DNA from 2 places in the Pararhizobium capsulatum DSM 1112 genome. Region 2 is predicted to be linked to the other one. Evidence: predicted binding sites of a transcription regulator. Region 2 holds the regulator's gene; the other holds the start of a gene.

Region 1 (10,075 bases), 2.1 Mb from region 2:
ATCGTCGAAGTGCGCGGCGAAGTCTATATGGCGAAAAGCGACTTTTTGGCGCTGAACGCCCAGATGGAAGCCGAAGGCAAGCAGACCTATGTCAATCCGCGCAACACGGCCGCCGGGTCGCTGCGCCAGCTCGATCCCACGATCACAGCCAGCCGCAAGCTGAAATTCTTCGCCTATGCCTGGGGTGAAATTTCAGAAATGCCGGCCGACACGCAGCTCGGCATGGTAGAGGTCTTCAAAAGCTGGGGCTTCCCGGTCAACCCGCTGATGAAGCGGCTTTCCTCCGTCGAAGCGATCATTGAGCATTACAACGAGATCGGCCTGAAGCGCCAGGATCTCGACTACGATATCGACGGCGTCGTCTACAAGGTCGACCAGCTCGACCTGCAGCAGCGCCTCGGCTTCCGCTCGCGCTCGCCGCGTTGGGCGACAGCCCACAAGTTCCCGGCCGAGCAGGCTTTCACCACGGTCGAGAACATCGACATCCAGGTCGGTCGCACCGGCGCACTGACGCCCGTTGCCCGCCTGACGCCCGTCACTGTCGGCGGCGTCGTCGTCACCAATGCAACGCTGCACAATGCCGATTATATCGAGGGCATCGGCAACAGCGGCGAACGCATCCGCGAGTTGGACCATGATATCCGCATCGGGGATACCGTGATCGTTCAGCGCGCGGGCGACGTCATTCCGCAGGTTCTTGATGTGGTCATGGAAAAACGCCCCGCTAATGCGGTGCGCTACGAGTTCCCGAGGGTCTGCCCGGTCTGCGGCAGCCATGCGGTGCGCGAGCGCAACGAGAAGACCGGCAAGCTCGATTCTGTCACCCGCTGCACCGGCGGTTTCGTCTGCCGGGCACAGGCCGTCGAGCACCTGAAGCACTTCGTCTCCCGCAATGCCTTCGATATCGAGGGATTGGGCTCCAAGCAGATCGATTTCTTCTTCGAGGCGGAAGACCCGTCGCTGTCGATCAAGACGGCGCCCGATATCTTCACTTTGCAGCGCCGGCAGGAGGCCTCGACGCTGACCAAGCTGGAAAACATCGACGGCTTCGGCAAGGTCAGCGTGCGAAAACTCTTCGACGCGATCAACGATCGCCGCGCGGTCGCTCTGCATCGTCTGATCTATGCGCTCGGCATCCGCCATGTCGGCGAAACGACGGCGAAGCTTTTGGCGCGCTCCTATAGCAGCTACGCCGCCTTCGCCGAAGCGATGGTTGCGGCCGGCGATCTGACGTCCGAAGCCTGGAGCGACCTCAATACGATTGACGGCATCGGAGAAGTCGTCGCCCGTGCCATCGTCGAGTTCTTCAAGGAAGAGCGCAATATGGACGTCGTCTCGCGGCTTTTGAGCGAGGTGACACCCATCGATGCAGAAGCCCCGGTCGCGAGTTCCAGTCCCGTCGCGGGAAAGACTGTCGTGTTTACCGGCTCGCTGGAAAAGATGACCCGCGACGAGGCAAAGGCGATGGCCGAAAGGCTCGGCGCCAAGGTCGCAGGCTCGGTTTCGAAGAAGACGGACCTGCTGGTGGCCGGTCCCGGCGCTGGCTCCAAGCTCGAAAAAGCTCGCGAATTAGGCGTCGAAACAACGGATGAAGACGGCTGGTTTACCCTGATCGGTGGGTAACCGGCCAAGAAATTCCGCAAAAGCTTTCCTTCTTGCCTTGCCTTCTCTATGAGGGCTGCCAGATTTATGACAGTTTTATGACTGTTCCGTGACGCTGGAAAACACAGATAGGTTGGATAATGCTGGGCTGGTTCCGTAAGCTGATGCCGCGCGAAGACAAGTTCTTCGAGCTTTTCGAGGCGCATTCGCGCACGGTGGTCGGCGCAGCCGATGCCTTGAAGGCGCTGCTCGCAGGCGAGGGCGATCACGATGCCAACTGCAACCGCATCGTCGCGCTGGAAGACCAGGCCGATAACATCACCCGCGAGGTGATGCTGGCCGTTCGCCGCAGCTTCATCACCCCGTTTGACCGTGGCGACATCAAGGATCTGATCCAGTCGATGGATGACGCCATCGACATGATGCACAAGACGGTCAAGACTATCCGCCTGTTCGAACAGAAGACGTTTGATCCCGGCATGCGCGAAATGGGCGTTCTCGTCGTCGATGCCGCGCGCCTGATCGCGGAGGCCATTCCGCTGCTCGATCGCATGGGTCCGAACGCCCAGCGTCTGAGCGCCATCGCCGAAGAGATCACCCGTGTCGAGGGCCGCTCTGACGAGCTGCACGACGAAGGCCTGAAGGATCTCTTCAAGCGCCACGGTCAGTCCAACCCGATGGCCTATATCATCGGCAGCGAGATTTATGGCGAGCTGGAAAAGGTCGTCGATCGCTTCGAGGACGTCGCCAATGAAATCAGCGGCATCGTGATCGAGAACGTCTGATGGATGCCACGCTGGCCTTTCCGCTGCTCGTCGCGCTCATCGGCGTCGCGCTGTTCTTCGACTTTCTGAACGGCCTGCACGACGCAGCAAATTCGATCGCGACCATCGTCTCGACGCGGGTGCTGCGGCCGCAATATGCGGTCATGTGGGCGGCCTTCTTCAATTTCATTGCCTTCCTGTTCTTCGGTCTGCATGTGGCCGAAACGCTCGGCACCGGCATCATCGATCCGAAGATCGTCACGCCTGCCGTTATCTTTGCGGCCCTGACGGGCGCGATCGTCTGGAACATCGTCACCTGGATCTTCGGCATTCCGTCGAGTTCGTCGCACGCGTTGATCGGCGGTCTTGTCGGGGCAGGGCTTGCCTCGACGGGCGGCGATGCGATCGTGCTTGCCGGCCTTGCCAAGACGGTCGCCGCGATCTTCATGTCGCCGATGATCGGCTTTGTGCTTGCGCTCTTCCTCGTCCTGATCGTGTCCTGGATCTGCATTCGCCAGACACCCTTTGCCGTCGATCGCAGTTTCCGTGGCCTGCAGTTCATTTCCGCGTCACTCTATTCGCTCGGTCACGGCGGCAACGATGCGCAGAAGACTATGGGCATAATTGCCGTTCTGCTGTTCTCGCAGGGTTATCTCGGCTCGACCTTCTACGTACCCTTCTGGGTGGTCATCACCTGCCAGTCGGCCATGGCGCTCGGCACGCTCTTTGGCGGCTGGCGCATCGTGCATACGATGGGCTCGAAGATCACGCGGCTCAACCCGATGCAGGGGTTCTGCGCCGAAACGGGTGGTGCCTTGACGTTATTCGGCGCCACCTGGCTCGGTATCCCGGTGTCCACGACCCATACCATCACCGGCGCCATCATCGGCGTGGGTGCTGCCCGCCGCGTTTCGGCCGTGCGCTGGGGGCTTGCTGGCAATATCGTCATCGCGTGGTTCCTGACGCTGCCGGCGGCGGCTGTCATCTCGGCGCTGACCTATTTCATCGTCTCGCTATTCTGATCGTCGCGATTTTCGCGAAAATCGCTGAGGACAGAGGCGTTTCATGATGTCAGTATGGTGGCAGGTGCCCGCAGAGGCGCCGCCAACCGAGGAAAACATTCATGAAGCTTGCTACCTTGAAGGATTCGACTCGTGACGGGCGACTGGTTGTCGTGTCAAAGGATCTTACCCGTTGCTCGGAGGTCGGACACATCGCCCGCACCCTGCAGGCTGCGCTGGACGATTGGGCCTATGTCGGTCCCCGGCTGGAGAGGGTGGCAGAGGGTGTCGAAACCGGTGCACAGCCGACCATACGGTTTCACGAACATGATGCGGCGTCTCCGCTGCCGCGCGCCTTTGCATCCAGTCTTGGTGGCTATTTCTCGGCGCCGCGCGATCCCCTGAACATTTCATCTGGTGAAGCGCAGGTGGAAGCCCGTGCCGTTGTTATTCTCGATGATTTCTTGACCGATGCGGATGCCTCGTCCAACGGCCCTCAAGTCGCGCTGGTCATGCTTGCGGCGACCGTTTCGGCCAATGGCGGCGATACTGCCTTTTCACCGGTTGCCGTCACGCGCGATGAGCTTGAAAATCTTTCGCTGCATCTCACCATCAACGGAAACCCTGTTTCCGACAGTTCGAAAAGCGGCGCAGGCAGCTCCATTGATGATATTGCCATACCGGCGCCGAACCGCTCCCTTGGTGCCGGCAGTATCGTGATCACCGGTCTGGACGGTGTCCAGACGACTGTGCGCGCAGGAGACACATTTCGCCTGGAGAGCAATGATCGCACCGGCCACTCGATATTCGGCGCGATTGAACGGAAGACTGCTTCGGCGGGCTGAATTCTTCACCTTCCACGAGGAGAGGTGGACAGTCAGTCCCATGTGTTGTCCACCTTCTAATTCCTGAATTGTTTTTTTGCACTGCACGCGCTAGGAAGGCGCGCCCGTTGCCAGCGCTCTGCTTGCGTATCCCGGCACCGGCGCGTCGGCCTTCTGCCGACCTGACGGATTGGAGGATCCGGTTATGGAAACCATCACGACAATCGCGGAGCTTCGCGCCCGCCTTGCACCGCACCGGCTTGCCGGAAAGTCCATCGGTCTTGTTCCGACCATGGGTTATTTGCATGTAGGACATATGGAACTTGTGGCGCGCGCCCGGGCGTCAAGCGACATCGTTGTCGTCAGCCTGTTCGTGAACCCACTGCAGTTCGGCGCCAACGAGGATCTTGCCAAATATCCGCGCAATCTCGAGCGGGATGAGGCCATGCTCGTGGAAGGCGGCGTCGATTTCCTCTTCGCTCCGGGCGTCAAGGATATGTATCCGCGTCCGATGGAAGCCGTCGTGGATGTGCCGACGCTGGGCAGCGAGCTTGAAGGCTCCGTTCGTCCCGGCCATTTCGCGGGTGTCGCCACCGTCGTGACCAAACTTTTCAACATCATTCAGCCGGATCGCGCCTTCTTTGGCGAAAAGGATTTTCAGCAGCTGCAGTTGATCCGGCGCATGGTCGCCGATCTGGCGCAGCCGGTCGAGGTCATCGGCGTGCCGACGGTGCGCGAAGCCGATGGGCTCGCCTGTTCGTCACGCAATGTCTATCTTACGCCTGAGGAACGAGCCGCTGCCGCGATCGTGCCAAAGGCGCTTGACGAGGCCTCGCGGCTGGTGGCCGAAGGCGTCACCGATGTCGGCGCGCTCGAGCTGGCGATCAGTGAATTCATCGACACTGAGCCGCTGGCAAAGCCGGAAGTGATCGCGATCCGCGATCCCGAAACCTTGCGAATTGTCAGCGAAATCGGTGAAAAACCGGTTCTTCTGTTGCTTTTTATCCGCTTCGGGAGCACGAAACTGCTCGATAACAGGGTCATCGACCCCAAAAACGTGAAATTCGCAAAGGTGGCTTGAATGAGTGTACATACAGCGAAACGGCGCCTGGCGCCGGCCGACATCAAGGCACTCAAGGGCGAGCGCCCAATCGTAAGCCTCACCGCCTACACGACGCCAGTCGCCAAGCTGCTCGATCCGCACGTGGATTTCATGCTGGTCGGCGATAGCCTCGGCATGGTGCTTTATGGTCTCGATTCGACTGTCGGCGTGACCATTGAGATGATGATCGCCCATGGTCAGGCCGTCATGCGCGGCTCGTCCAATGCCTGCGTCGTCGTCGACCTGCCGTTCGGCTCCTATCAGATGTCGAAGGAGCAGGCCTTCGAGACGGCCGCCCGCGTTCTGAAGGAAACTGGCTGTTCTGCCGTCAAGCTCGAAGGAGGTGGTGAAATGGCTGAAACGGTCCGTTTCCTCACCGAGCGCGGCATTCCGGTGCTCGGCCATGTGGGCCTTATGCCGCAGCTCATCAACACCACGGGCGGTTATCGCTCGCTTGGCCGCAACGACAAGGAAGTGGAGAAGATCCGCCGCGATGCCGCAGCCATCGAAGAAGCCGGCGCTTTTGCGATCGTCATCGAAGGCACGGTCGAGCCGGTTGCGCGTGAGATCACATCGCAAGTCAATGTGCCAACCATCGGCATTGGCGCGTCGCCGGCCTGCGACGGGCAGGTTCTCGTCGTAGATGACGTGCTCGGCATCTTCACGGATTTCAAGCCGCGCTTCGTCAAGCATTTCGCCAATCTTGCACCTCTCATGAGCGAAGCCTTCGCGACCTATGCTGCCGAGGTGAAGGCGCGCAGCTTCCCAGGCCCTGAGCATACGTTCCAGCTCAAGCGTTGATTTATATGGTTTTCCCTTCTCCCCGTCTTCGGGGAGAAGGTGCCCGAAGGGCGGATGAGGGGCTGAATCTCGACATTCTCGGGGGGAGGAGAGTTTTGTCCCTCACCCTGGCCCACTCTCCGCAGGCGGGGAGAGGGGAAGATCGCGTCTCTTTTCGCCATCCGGGATGAGTGACCTCTGCATCAGCAAAACGGATCGCTTCATCAAACTTATTCAATTGTCGCACCGCCTTTGCCGGCCTATTTCAGGCTTTCATTTCGTAAGGCAGAAGCTGTGCGTCTGCCGCCCCCAAAGGCATGCTCATGATCAACGACGAGTTCTGGCAAGGCGTGCGCCGCGGCTTTCCCATCATGCTTGCTGCGTCGCCGTTCGGCGCGCTCTTCGGAGCGCTTGCCATCGACAATGGTTTTTCAATCTTCGATGCCGTGTTCATGAGCGTGACCGTCTACGCGGGCGCGAGCCAGATGGTCGGCATCGAACTCTTCAATCACAACGTCCAGCCATGGCTGATCGTGCTTTCGGTCTTTGCCGTCAACTTCCGCCACATTCTCTATTCGGCGTCACTCGCCCGCTATATCGGCCATTTCAGCCCGCTACAGAAGCTTGTCGCCTTCTTCCTGCTGACAGACCCGCAATATGCCGAATCGGAAAAGAAGGGCGAGAGCGGCGAGACCGTAAGCTTCATCTGGTACCTCGGTTTCGGCATGATCATCTATCTGCCTTGGCAGATCATGACGCTGATCGGCGCGATCTTTGGCCAGATGATCGGCGATCCGAAGGCCATCGGCCTCGATGTGCTGCTTCCCATTTATTTCATGGGTCTGGTTCTGGGCTTTCGCAGGCGTGACAACTGGTTGCCGGTCGTGGCTGTCAGCGCCGTCGTTTCCGTTGGCGCAATGCATTTCGTGGGTTCGCCCTGGCATGTCAGCATCGGCGCGCTTGCCGGTGTGATTCTCGCCGCCTGCCTGCCGCTGCGTACCCCGCCGGAAGAGCCGGTGACGCTGGAGCATGAGGTCTAGGATGATGGGAAGTTCCGATCATATGCACCTCGTCTATATCATCCTCGCTGCCGCGGTTGCGACCTTCATCACCCGTATCGGCGGTTACGTGATGATGACCCAGATGAAGCGCATCCCGCCGCGCATGGAAGCCGCGCTCAATGCGGTTCCCGCCGCCGTACTCACCACGCTGGTCGCGCCGGCTTTCGTTTACGGCGGCTGGGACGTGACAACCTCGATGGCCGTCGCCTTCCTCGTGGGCCTGCGTTTCAATTCGCTCTGGATGCTGCTTGTCGGTTGGCTCGTGGTGATGGCGCTGCGGCATTTCGGCGGGTTCTGAGGCTGCGGCACAATTTGGAATTTGCCGCTCCCCCCTTGAGGGGGAGATGCCCGGCAGGGCAGAGGGGAGTGAGCGGAGAACACTGGGCGAGCGAAACACCCGTTGATTACTTCACAGCAATGGCCGCCGTTGCAGCCTTCAGCCAGTCGCGCGTCTTGTCGTCATCCAAAAGCGGGAGAAGCTTCTCGCAGGTTTCGGCATGATAGGCGTTGAGCCAGTCCAGCTCTTCCGCCGTCAGCAGCCCCGCCACCACCAGCCGCCGGTCGATCGGGCAGAAGGTCATCGTCTCAAAACCGAGCATCGGCAGGTCGCCGCCCTCGATCGTATCCGCCGGCAGCACATATACGAGGTTTTCGATGCGGATGCCGAAGGCGCCGGGGCGATAGTAACCGGGCTCATTGGAGAGGATCATGCCCGGGAGCAGCTCCTGCATCGCCGCCCGCGAGATGCGCTGCGGTCCTTCATGCACCGAAAGATAGGAGCCGACACCGTGGCCGGTGCCGTGGGCGAAGTCCGCGCCGGCCTTCCACAGCGCGATACGCGCGAGCGGATCGAGATCAACGCCGCGCGATGCCTTGGGGAAGCGCGCCGTGGAAATCGCGATCATGCCCTTGAGCACCAGCGTGAAGAAGCGTCTCTGTTCGTGTGGCACATTGCCGATCGCAACCGTGCGGGTAATGTCGGTCGTGCCGTTGATGTACTGTCCGCCCGAGTCGATCAGGAACATGCTGCCATCGGCAATCGTGAGGTCCGTATCGGTCGTGACACGGTAATGCATGATGGCGGCATGGCTGCCCGCACCGGCGATTGTGTCGAAGGAGATATCCTTGAGCGGGTTCTGCATCCGCTCGCCGACAACCTTGCGGCAGCTCTCAAGCTTCTCCGTCGCTGCGATTTCCGTCACCGTTCCGGCTGTGGTCGAGTCGAGCCAGGCCAGGAATTCTACCATGGCTGCGCCATCCTGCAGGTGCGCCTTCAGCGAACCCTCGATTTCCGCCTTGTTCTTGCAGGCGCGAGGCAGGCGTGCCGGATCGGCCGCCTCAACCACCGTGCCGCCGCTTACGCGGATGCATTCCGCAAGCGCAAAGGGGGCGTGATCCGGGTCGATCATGATGGAGACACCGCCGGCCGCCAGCGCTGATATCCGGTCGAGGAAGCTTGTGGGCGGTTCGATCCGGGCGAGCTGCGTCAGATAGGCTTCCTCCTCGATCCCCGTCTTGCGCTTGTCGAGGAAGATTTCGGCGCTGCCGTCGGCGTGGATGATGCCACGGGCGAGGGGATGCGGCGTGTGCGGCACGTCACTGCCACGGATATTGAAGGTCCAGGCAATGGAGGAGGGGTCGGTCAGCACGACGGCTGCAGCGCCGGCCTTGACTGTATCCGCGGCCATACGGGCGATCTTGTCCCTGGCGAGCTCGCCGGCATTCTCGTTGCTCTGGATTTTCACCCGGCCAAGCGGTGCATCGGGGCGGTTCGCCCAGAGGCGGTCGAGCGGGTTATGTTCGAGGAAGACGAGTGTGCCGCCCATCTTCTCAAGTGCCTTTTCAAGCTTGCGAACTTCCGCGCCGGTGTGCAGCCAGGGATCGATACCCAGGCGGAATCCCTTTGATCCATGCTTTTCCAGCCAGACATGTGGCGGCTCGCCGACCAGATCCCCGCCGGTAAAGACGCTGCCGTCCACCTGCTCGGCAAGCTGGGTCACGTAGCGGCCATCCACAAAGACAACAGCCTTGCTCGGCGTCAGCAAGGCAACGCCGGCGGACCCGGTGAAACCCGTCAGCCACGCGAGGCGCTCGGCACTTGCCGGCACGTATTCGCCCTGGAATTCATCGGCGCGAGGAACGAGGAAACCATCGACCTCAAGCGCTGCGAGGGCCGCGCGCAAGGCGTCTGTGCGCTCCTTGCCGAATTGCGGGGTGGAGGTGACTTCGAAAGACTGGAACATCAGATTGCCTGCTACATTGAACGGATGGTCTCAAGCCCAGCGCGAAGCGCAGGGGCTCAAAGTTGGTGCACTTTAGCCGAAACAGCGTCTTACAACAGCGCCGGGCCGCCTCAATCCCTGATAATTTTCCGGGGAGCTCGCGCTGACGATGGTGCGCAGGCCGTCCGAAATTATCATACTTATGCGCCTGACGCATGGCACCTATGCCGACAAGCCTCTATCGCATTCGGAAAAATAGTCTATAAACCCGCTCAACGAACTGAGGCACGCACTTGGTTCCCGCAAATGCCGAAAGGCAACGCACTGCATGGTTCAAACATAGTCGGTTATCCTTCTCCTCCTCCCTCCGGATAATCGATTTTGAGCCATGGAGAGTCCGCTTGAGCGCTCCTCCTCCTCAAGCTCGCGGACATGGCCGGCTTGCCGGTCAGCGGGCGATGCTTCGGCATCGCCTTTGTTTTGAAAAGCCGCTTGCCATGATGGCAGGCGGCTTTTTCAATTTCCGGGTTCTGTGAAAATCGAAAATCCCGTCTGTTTGAAAGACGGGACAGGCTCTTAGGCGCGATCGAGATGGATCGTTACCCAGCCATTGCGCCAGATGGTGCGTACATGACGCAAGTGCTGGGCGTTGTAGGCCGAGAGCACCTTCCAGCGCTGCGAAGCGAGAATTCCCGAAAGAATGACGGAGCCCGCCGGTG
Region 2 (10,075 bases):
TGGCGGCGATCCTGACCGGCCTGTTCTTCCTGTTCGTGCTGCTTTGGACGGTCGTCTCCAACGGTTACACCGCCTTCCTGCAGACGACGATCACCCTGCCGATCGAGTTCTCCGAGAAGGTCATCGATCCGAAGAACGAACGCGCCGACAATCCCGCAAAGCTGATGACGGCGAATTATCCGCTGCTCGTCCGCGATGCTCTGGTGAAGGCGTTGAACATCGATCCGTCGAACCGTGCGCTGGTCAAGCAGGCGACCGACATGGTTTCGGCCAGCGCCCGCGTCCAGCTGCGTAACATTGTCGTCAACAACCAGTCCGCCATCGGCACGACGCAGAACGTTTCTCTGCTGGCCGAAGGCAATATCGACAGCGCCAACAAGGGCCAGATCGATCTCGCCGTGCCGGAAGCCAACCGCAAGGTGAAGGACCAGCAGATCGAGTGGATGAAGACGCTCACCGAGAGCGGTTCGCTCACGAAGTCCTTCAACACCGGCCTCTTCACCTTCGGCGCATCGAGCCGTCCGGAAGCAGCCGGCATCGGCGTCGCGGCGCTCGGCTCCCTCTACATGATGTTGATCGTGCTCGTTCTTGCCCTGCCGATCGGTGTTTGTGCATCGATCTACCTGGAAGAGTTCGCGCCGAAGAACCGCTTGACCGACCTGATCGAGGTGAACATCAACAACCTCGCGGCCGTTCCGTCGATTGTCTACGGTCTGCTTGGCCTAGCGGTGTTCATCAACTTCGCCGGCATGCCCCGCTCGGCTGCTCTCGTTGGCGGTCTCGTCCTGACGCTGATGACGCTTCCGACGATCATCATCGCGACCCGCGCGGCGCTGAAGGCCGTGCCGCCTTCGATCCGCTCTGCGGCTCTGGGTCTCGGCGCCTCGAAGATGCAGACCATCTTCCATCATGTCCTGCCGCTCGCCATGCCGGGCGTTCTGACCGGAACGATCATCGGCCTTGCCCATGCGCTTGGCGAAACCGCCCCGCTGCTGCTCATCGGCATGGTCGCCTTCGTCGTCGATTATCCTGGCTCGCCGATGGAGCCCTCCACTGCCCTGCCCGTGCAGATCTACATGTGGGCCAATGAAGCAGAACGTGCATTCGTCGAACGGACGTCGGGAGCGATCATCATCCTCCTGGTATTCCTCGTCGTCATGAACCTTGGCGCAATCCTGTTGCGGCGTCGCTTTGAGCGTCGCTGGTAGTGAGGTAGAAACATGAACATGATGTCCGAAGCAGCAGTCGAAAAGGCTCTCGAGCAGAAAATGAATACCATACCCTACAAGATGATCGGCAAGGATGTTTCCGTCTATTACGGCGAGAAGCGCGCTCTTTTCGATGTGAACCTCAACGTCCGCGAAAACACCGTCACCGCTTTGATCGGCCCTTCGGGCTGCGGCAAGTCGACATTCCTGCGCACGCTGAACCGCATGAACGACACGATCGACGGCTGCCGCGTGACCGGCAAGATCACGCTCGACGAAGACGATATCTACGATCCGACGATCGACGTCGTGGAACTGCGTGCCCGCGTCGGCATGGTGTTCCAGAAGCCGAACCCGTTCCCCAAGTCGATCTATGAGAACGTCTCCTACGGCCCGCGTATCCACGGTCTCGCCCGCTCGAAGGCGGAGTTCGACCAGGTGGTCGAGCAGAGCCTGCAGAAAGCCGGCCTCTGGAACGAGGTGAAGGATCGCCTGCATGAGCCGGGCACCGGCCTCTCGGGTGGTCAGCAGCAGCGTCTGTGCATTGCACGCGCCGTTGCGGTCAGCCCGGAAGTAATCCTGATGGACGAGCCCTGCTCGGCTCTCGACCCTATCGCAACCGCAAAGGTCGAGGAACTGATCCACGAACTGCGCGCCAACTTCACGATCGTCATCGTCACGCACTCGATGCAGCAGGCAGCCCGCGTTTCGCAGCGCACCGCCATGTTCCACCTCGGCAATCTCGTCGAGGAGAACGATACCGACAAGATGTTCACCAACCCGGACGACCAGCGCACCCAGGACTACATCATGGGCCGTTTCGGCTGACGATGCGGTCTGCCGCCAGCCACTGGCCAAGCGGCGGACACCTGGAAACTGACCATGATCCGAAGGAACGACGATGAGCTCTACACATATTGTTTCCGTCTATGACGAAGACCTGAAATATCTTTCACGCCGGATTTCCGAGATGGGCGGCCTGGCCGAGCAGATGGTCGGCGATTCTGTCCGCGCCCTCGTCAACGCCGATCTCGCCCTTGCCCAAAAGGTCATCTCCGATGACGTCGTGCTGGACGAGGCAGAACGTCAGATCGGTGAAAAGGCGATCATCACCATCGCCAAGCGCCAGCCGATGGCGGCCGACCTGCGCGAAATCATGGGATCGATCCGCATCGCTGCCGATCTGGAACGCGTCGGCGACCTCGGCAAGAACACCGCCAAGCGCGTTATTGCCGTCGCCAACGCCAGCCTGCCGCGTCAGCTTGCCCGTGGCCTCGAGCACCTTGCCGAGCTTGCCCTGGTGCAGCTCAAGGAAGTGCTGGATGTCTATGCATCCCGCTCGCCGGAAAAGGCCAACAGCATCCGGGAACGCGACGGCGAGATCGACGCGATCTACACGTCGCTTTTTCGCGAACTCTTGACCTACATGATGGAAGATCCGCGCAACATCACGCCCTGCACGCATCTTCTTTTCTGCGCCAAGAACATCGAGCGTATCGGCGATCACGCAACCAACATCGCCGAGACCATCTATTACATGGCGACGGGCGCGCAGCCGGTTGGCGAACGGCCGAAGGACGACACGGCCAATACCGTGGGCGCAATCGGCAACTGACCGCGGCGGCGCGGCAAATGTTGAAAATGACCTAGATTGAACGCCGGACCAGGGAAGGTCCGGCGAGCGCTCTTCCTTTGCGAAAGCGCCCAAGGAGTTGATCATGCAGCCAAGAATTGCCGTTGTGGAAGATGAGGAAGCCCTCAGCGTTCTTCTCCGCTACAATCTGGAAGCCGAAGGTTTCGACGTCGATACCATCAATCGCGGCGACGAAGCCGAAATGCGCCTGCAGGAGCGCTTACCGGACCTGCTCATTCTCGACTGGATGCTGCCCGGCGTTTCCGGCATCGAGCTATGCCGTCGTCTGCGCCAGCGGGCCGAGACCGAGCGCCTACCCATCATCATGCTGACGGCGCGTGGCGAGGAAAGCGAGCGGGTACGTGGCCTTGCCACCGGCGCGGACGATTATGTGGTCAAGCCTTTCTCGACGCCGGAGCTGATGGCGCGGGTCAAGGCGATGCTGCGCCGTGCAAGGCCGGAGGTACTTTCCACGCTCCTCAAATGCGGCGATATCGAGCTTGACCGCGAAACGCACCGGGTTCACCGCAAGACCCGCGAAGTCCGCCTCGGCCCGACAGAATTCCGCCTTCTGGAATTCTTCATGGCCTCTCCCGGCCGTGTTTTCTCGCGCTCGCAGCTGCTGGACGGGGTGTGGGGCCACGACATCTACGTGGATGAACGCACCGTTGACGTCCATGTCGGTCGTCTGCGCAAGGCGTTGAACTTTTCGAACATGCAGGACGTCATCCGCACGGTGCGCGGCGCCGGCTATTCCCTGGAAAGCTGACTATCCTGCCTCGGCAATCGCGGGGCCAGCAAAGGTCTCGCGATAGGCTGTCGGTGTTGTCGCATAGTGTCGCCGAAAATGATGGCGCAAGGTGGCAGCGGCACCAAAACCCGCCAGCTCGGCGATCCTGTCGATCGGGGTCGCGGAATTTTCCAATAGGTCGCGTGCCCGCGTCAGGCGCTCCAGCAGAACCCATTGCGCCGGCGTCGTTCCCGTCGCCGCCTCGAAGCGCCGAAGGAAGGTGCGAGTGCTCATGCCGGAGATATTCGCAAGCGACGCGACGCTGTGATCGGCACCGAGATTGTTGCGGATATGATCGAGAAGCGGTCCCAGGCGCGCGCTTTCGTGAGGTAACGGCACAGCACGCTCGATATACTGCGCCTGTCCACCATCCCTGTGCGGCGGGACGACAAGACGTCGGGCCACCATATTGGCCGCGACCATTCCGTAGTCACGACGAATGAGGTGCAGGCAGAGATCGATGCCGGCAGCGCTCCCGGCTGAAGTCAGGACCGTGCCTTCATCGACGTAGAGAACATCAGGCTGCACGTGAATATCCGGATAACGCTGTTTCAGCGCATCCGTATAACGCCAGTGGGTTGTGGCACGTCGCCCCGCCAGCAGGCCTGCCGCCGCCAGCGCGAAGACGCCCGAGCAGATCGAGAGAATGCGCGCTCCACGTCCATGCGCCGCCGCCAAGGCTTCGCACAGCGCATCCGGCACGGGCGCATCGACGCCGCGCCAGCCGGGCACGATGATTGTCCCGGCTTCCGCCAGCAAATCGAGACCGCCGTCGGCGACAATGCGCACACCACCGGCCGCTCGCATCTCGCCGGGATCGACCCCGGCCACGGCAAAGCGATACCAGTCCGCCCCCATTTCCGGCCGCGGAAGCCCAAAAGCCTCGACCGCAACACCGAATTCGAAGGTGCAGAGACCATCGTAGGCGAGTGCTACGACGAGCGGGCTTGGCGGTTTCGGGTGTCGGTTCAAATCTGGCATGATCTTCACACTATATGGCAAAACTGCCATCTGCCAATCCCACGGACGCCGGCGTATCCAGATGATGACAGCAACCAAGGAGACAATCATGAGCTTCGTCACCGAAATACCGCCCGCATCCGCGGAGGTTACCATCGCTCATTTCCTGCAGAGACTTTCCGTCGAGACCGATTGCGCCGACGTATCCGCCGTTCTTCGCACCGGCGAGCCGGATTTCGCGCTTCTTCACTCCGTCGGGTCCCCGGAAGCCTATGCCCGCCGCCACGTACCCGGCGCGCTCCACCTGCCCCATCGCGAGATCAGCGCCGGGCGCATGGCAGCGTGGCCAATGGAAACGATCTTCGTCGTCTATTGCGCCGGTCCCCATTGCAACGGCGCCGATCAAGCAGCTCTCAAGCTGGCGCGGCTCGGCCGGCCTGTTAAGATCATGATTGGCGGCATCACCGGCTGGGCCGACGAAGGTCTTCCCTTCGCAGCAGGGTCTGAGCCCGGCGACATCAACGCGCTTCCCATCGCAGCGGAGTAGAAAATGACAAACAATGACCTGGAAATCCGACCTTTCGAGCATCGGGATGTGGAGGAGGTGCTCGATCTGATGCGCAGCCTCGCAGTCTTCGAAGGATATATTGACGATTTCCGGGTCACGGCGGCAGATGTTATCGAGCACGGTCTTGGCACCTCACCGCGCTTCGGCGTCTTCGTAGCAACCCTCGCCGACAAGGTTGTCGGCATCGCCGTCCACTACGAGATCCCCTGGACCTACGATCTCAAGCCGGTGGTGGTGTTAAAGGAACTTTTCGTTGCGGCAGAAGCAAGGGGCCTTGGCGCCGGAAAAGCCCTTTTCCAACGGCTGGCCGTCTATGCCGGGGAGATCGGGGCATCCAAAATCGCCTGGACCGTGCTTGATGGAAACGAGCCGCCATGCGCTTCTACGAACATCAGGGCGGCAAGCCCGATACGGTCTGGCGGCCGTGGCTTGTCAGGATGTCATGAAAATGAAAAAGCCGCCCAACCGGAAGGATGGGCGGCTTTTCGAATGAAATTCGTGGCTCAGCGGGCGCGACGACGCTCCGCCGAAGGCTGGTAGGCCAGCTTGGCATGGAATGTGCAATAGGGCGACGTATCCGGAGAGTCATTGCCACAGAAGTGGAATTCTTCCTTCATCGGATCGCCGATCGGCCACTTGCAGGTGCGGTCGGTCAGCTGGGTAAGGCCGAGGCGGCGCGACATCGGAACGACGACATTGCTGCCGACAGACTGGATCTCCGCCTGCTCCATTACATCCAGATCGACCTCTTCCTTCAGGACTGTCGCACCAGCCGGACGGGCGACGGTGCGGGTCGGCGCTGCAGGACGGGCAGCCGCATAGTTCGGTGCTCGGGGTGGCGATGTCGGGCGCTTGGCGCGGGTTGGCGTGGCAGCCGTTCCACCCGCCTTCGCGCGGCCGGGAAGCGACAGCCTGTGAACCTTGCCGATAACAGCGTTCCGGCTCACGCCACCAAGCTGCGCGGCGATCTGGCTTGCACTCAGACCTTCCGACCACAACTTCTTCAGTTTTTCTACGCGCTCGTCTGTCCAGTTCATCGTCTCGCCTCCGTGTCAGCGTCGGTAAGGACAGAATCCATCACCACGCCCCGGCCATGCGCCGAAGCTGAAACGCGATAATACTTTTGGTGACTAGGTCCGCCGCATGCGTCTAGTAATTGCTTATTAACGTAGAGACAGGGCGACTCCGTGACAAGAGTCACCGGAATCCGAGCGAATCGATTTTTAAGTTTTCCCCAACTTGCTGCTGAGGCGTGGCATTTTTGCAAGAGTTGGCGCTTAAAAAAATCACAAGCGCCAAGACCGCGCAAATTGCCGCAAAGCCGGGCCTTTTGTTGACATCGCAGTGCGAAATGTCGATAGTGCCGCTGCCGCCGCAAGGCGGCATTTTTAATTTCTCGGACCCGGTTCTGGCAACGATATCGGGTAGGTAGCGAAGGAGATCCGCGTCATGGCCGAAGCCAAGCCGCTCTATGACACTTACATGCGCGCACCGTTACGGTTCGAGCGCGGGGAAGGCGTCTGGCTGATTGCTGAGGATGGCCGACGTTATCTCGACTTCGCTGCCGGTGTTGCCGTCAACTCGCTCGGCCACGCCCACCCTCACCTCGTCCAGGCCCTGAAGGATCAGGCAGAGAAGGTATGGCACCTGTCGAACCTCTATGAAGTTCCAGGCCAGGAAACGCTGGCCACGCGGCTGACCCAGGCCACTTTCGCTGACAAGGTGTTCTTCACCAATTCCGGCGCCGAAGCGCTGGAATGCGCGATCAAGACAGCGCGGCGCTACCAGTTCTCCAAGGGCCATCCGGAGAAGTTCCACATTATAACCTTCGAAGGCGCCTTTCATGGCCGTACGCTTGCAACCATCGCAGCCGGGGGTCAGGAAAAGTACCTCGAAGGTTTCGGCCCAAAGGCGCCCGGCTTCTATCAGGTGCCCTTTGGCGACATGCCAGCACTCAAGGACGCCATCAACGACGAAACGGCTGCAATCCTGATCGAGCCGATCCAGGGCGAAGGCGGCATTCGCGTCGTGCCGAAGGAATTTCTGGAGGAACTGCGTGCGCTTTGCGACGAATACGGCCTTCTGCTGATTTTTGACGAGGTTCAGTGCGGCATTGGCAGAACGGGCAAGCTCTTTGCCTATGAGTGGAGCGGTATTGCTCCCGACATCATGGCCGTTGCCAAGGGTATCGGCGGCGGTTTCCCGCTCGGTGCCTGCCTTGCAACGGCGGACGCCGCTTCCGGCATGATCGCCGGCACGCACGGCTCGACCTATGGCGGCAATCCGCTCGCCATGGCGGTCGGCAATGCCGTGCTCGACGTGGTCATGGAAGACGGGTTCCTCGATCATGTCCGCAATGTCTCGCTGGTTTTCCGTCAGGGCCTGGCCTCGATCGCCGATCGCTTCCCCGATGTCATCGAAAGCGTGCGCGGTGATGGCCTGATGCTCGGTCTCAAGGCAAAGGTACCGTCTGCCGAACTGCTGCAGGCGATCCGTGCAGAGCACATGCTGGCCGTTCCGGCTGGCGAGAATGTCATTCGACTTCTGCCGCCACTGACCGTGACGGCGGAAGAAGCCCGCGAAGGCATGGCGCGTCTTGAGCGTGCCGCTGAACGGGTCAGAGCTGAAAACTTGAAGGCGAGCGCCTAAAACGCCCAGGCGCTGCAGCGCCGCACAACAGCAGGACTTCAACAGAATGGCCGGTACCAGACACTTTCTCGACCTCTCCGCCATGACGGCGGCCGATCTTCGCACGATCATCGAGGATGCCCGCGTGCGAAAGGCGGCCACCAAGGCCGGAACCGCGCAAAAGCCGCTTGCCGGCAAGATGCTGGCGATGATCTTCGAGAAGCCATCGACCCGTACCCGCGTTTCCTTCGATGTCGGCATGCGCCAGCTGGGTGGCGAGACGCTGTTCCTGTCCGGCACTGAAATGCAGCTCGGCCGCGCCGAGACGATCGGCGATACGGCCAAGGTGCTGTCGCGTTACGTTGACGCCATCATGATCCGCACGACCGATCATTCACGCCTGATGGAACTCGCCGAGCATGCAACCGTGCCCGTCATCAACGGCCTGACGGATACCACCCATCCCTGCCAGATCATGGCTGATATCATGACCTTCGAGGAGCATAGCGGTCCCGTGAAGGGCAAGACCATCGCCTGGAGCGGTGACGGCAACAATGTGCTGCATTCGTTCGTCGAGGGCTCGGCCCGCTTCGGCTACCGCCTCAACATGGCCGTGCCGCTCGGCTCCGAGCCGGACGACAAGATCCTCAACTGGGCGCGCAACAATGGCGGCGATATCATGCTCTGCCATGATGCCGACCAGGCTGTGAAAAACGTCGATTGCGTTGTGACCGACACCTGGATTTCGATGAACCAGGAACATCGCGCTCGCGGGCACAATGTCTTCCAGCCCTTCCAGGTCAATGAAGCCCTGATGGAGAAGGCTGCCAAGGACGCCCTGTTCATGCACTGCCTGCCGGCGCACCGCGGCGAAGAAGTGACCGACGGCGTTATCGACGGCAAGCAGTCGGTCGTTTTCGACGAGGCGGAAAATCGCCTGCATGCCCAGAAGTCGGTGCTCGCATGGTGCCTCGGCGCACTGTAACGGGCCAGACATCCGCTTATTGAAATTCAGCCTGCGTGACCCAATCTAAGCGTTCAGGATGCCGGCGCCCTCAGGGGCGATCCGGTGGATTGTAATTGTAAACCCATCCGGCCCGAGCGCTCACACCGCAAAGGCCCGCCGATGCGCCGCTGCAAGCCATATCCATCTGGACAATGGTCGCGGACATCGGATCAATAGAGCATAGCGCACGTTCTTGCCTGCACGCTACCGCGTGTCGTGTGAACCATCGCATGCTAGAGGATGTCTGGTTCAGATTGAACCAGACATCCTCTAGATTCTTTTGTTTCCGTTTGTCTTTTCGGGAAAACCGGTTTCCACTTTTCCCTGACAAACTCTAAGGAGCAACACGATGACGGATACCCTACCCGGCCTCGGCCAGTTCGATTTTGCCGGCGATGACCATGTCGTCCCCTTCCAGGTGGAAGGGCTTGATGTGCGTGGCCGCGCCGTGCAGCTTGGGCCGATGCTGGATACGATCCTTGAGCGCCACAATTATCCCCTGCCCGTCGCTCGGCTGGTCGCGGAGACCGTGGTGCTGACGGTGCTGCTTGGCACCTCTCTGAAATTCGAGGGCAAGCTCATCGTACAAACGAAGAGCAACGGCCCTGTCGATCTCGTTGTCGCCGACTTCTCGACGCCGGATCGCGTACGCGCCTATGCGCGCTATAATGCCGAGGCACTGGCAGAAGCGGAAAAGAACGGCGCTACGCAACCCCAGGAACTGCTGGGTGAAGGTATTCTCGCCTTCACCATCGACCAGGGCGCTCACACCCAGCGCTACCAAGGCATCGTGCCGCTTGACGGCGCCTCGCTGGAAGAAATCGCCGGTGTATATTTCCGCCAGTCGGAACAGATCCCAACCAAGGTGCGCCTTGGCGTGGCCGAGCTTCTGGACCGGGACGAGAACGGCAAGCCGCGCCATCGCTGGCGTGCCGGCGGCATGGTTGCGCAGTTTCTGCCCGAAGCCCCCGAGAGGATGCGTCAGGCCGATCTACCCGGCGGGGATGGAACGGATCCGAGCGACGATTTCGAACGGGATGACCTGTGGGACGAAGCTGTGGTCATGGTCCAGACCATCGATGCAGATGAACTGACCGATCCCACCGTCGGCACGGAACGGCTGCTCTACCGGCTGTTTCACGAACGGGGTGTCCGGGTCTATCCACCGCAGGCAGTCTACGACCGCTGCAACTGTTCGCGCGAAAAGATCCGCGACGTACTGGCAAGCTTCAGCCAGGAGGAAATCGATCATACGGTCGAGGAAGGGCATGTCAGCGTGACG

What was found. Region 2 encodes PhoB, which activates phosphate uptake and scavenging genes when phosphate is short. Its sites were predicted from a motif close to TGTCATNNANCTGTCAT; they were not measured.
Region 1: the regulator PhoB is predicted to act here: its motif matches at 1,690-1,706, upstream of QO002_RS15200 (DUF47 domain-containing protein).

Annotation. Positions count from the first base shown of each region.
Region 1 covers NZ_JAUSVF010000001.1:3,112,250-3,122,324, reverse strand. The annotation lists gene ligA (NAD-dependent DNA ligase LigA) at 1-1,623, shown strand, start outside; gene QO002_RS15200 (DUF47 domain-containing protein) at 1,743-2,387, shown strand; gene QO002_RS15195 (inorganic phosphate transporter) at 2,387-3,388, shown strand; gene QO002_RS15190 (fumarylacetoacetate hydrolase family protein) at 3,490-4,212, shown strand; gene panC (pantoate--beta-alanine ligase) at 4,397-5,272, shown strand; gene panB (3-methyl-2-oxobutanoate hydroxymethyltransferase) at 5,273-6,094, shown strand; gene QO002_RS15175 (AzlC family ABC transporter permease) at 6,397-7,113, shown strand; gene QO002_RS15170 (AzlD family protein) at 7,118-7,432, shown strand; gene QO002_RS15165 (aminopeptidase P family protein) at 7,539-9,377, opposite strand; gene QO002_RS15160 (50S ribosomal protein L11 methyltransferase) at 9,933-10,075, opposite strand, start outside.
Region 2 covers NZ_JAUSVF010000001.1:1,007,988-1,018,062, reverse strand. The annotation lists gene pstA (phosphate ABC transporter permease PstA) at 1-1,208, shown strand, start outside; gene pstB (phosphate ABC transporter ATP-binding protein PstB) at 1,221-2,036, shown strand; gene phoU (phosphate signaling complex protein PhoU) at 2,110-2,823, shown strand; gene phoB (phosphate regulon transcriptional regulator PhoB) at 2,927-3,610, shown strand; gene ftrA (transcriptional regulator FtrA) at 3,611-4,642, opposite strand; gene QO002_RS04785 (rhodanese-like domain-containing protein) at 4,701-5,138, shown strand; gene QO002_RS04780 (GNAT family N-acetyltransferase) at 5,142-5,699, shown strand; gene QO002_RS04775 (GcrA family cell cycle regulator) at 5,663-6,196, opposite strand; gene QO002_RS04770 (aspartate aminotransferase family protein) at 6,609-7,808, shown strand; gene argF (ornithine carbamoyltransferase) at 7,855-8,772, shown strand; gene QO002_RS04760 (Hsp33 family molecular chaperone) at 9,143-10,075, shown strand, end outside.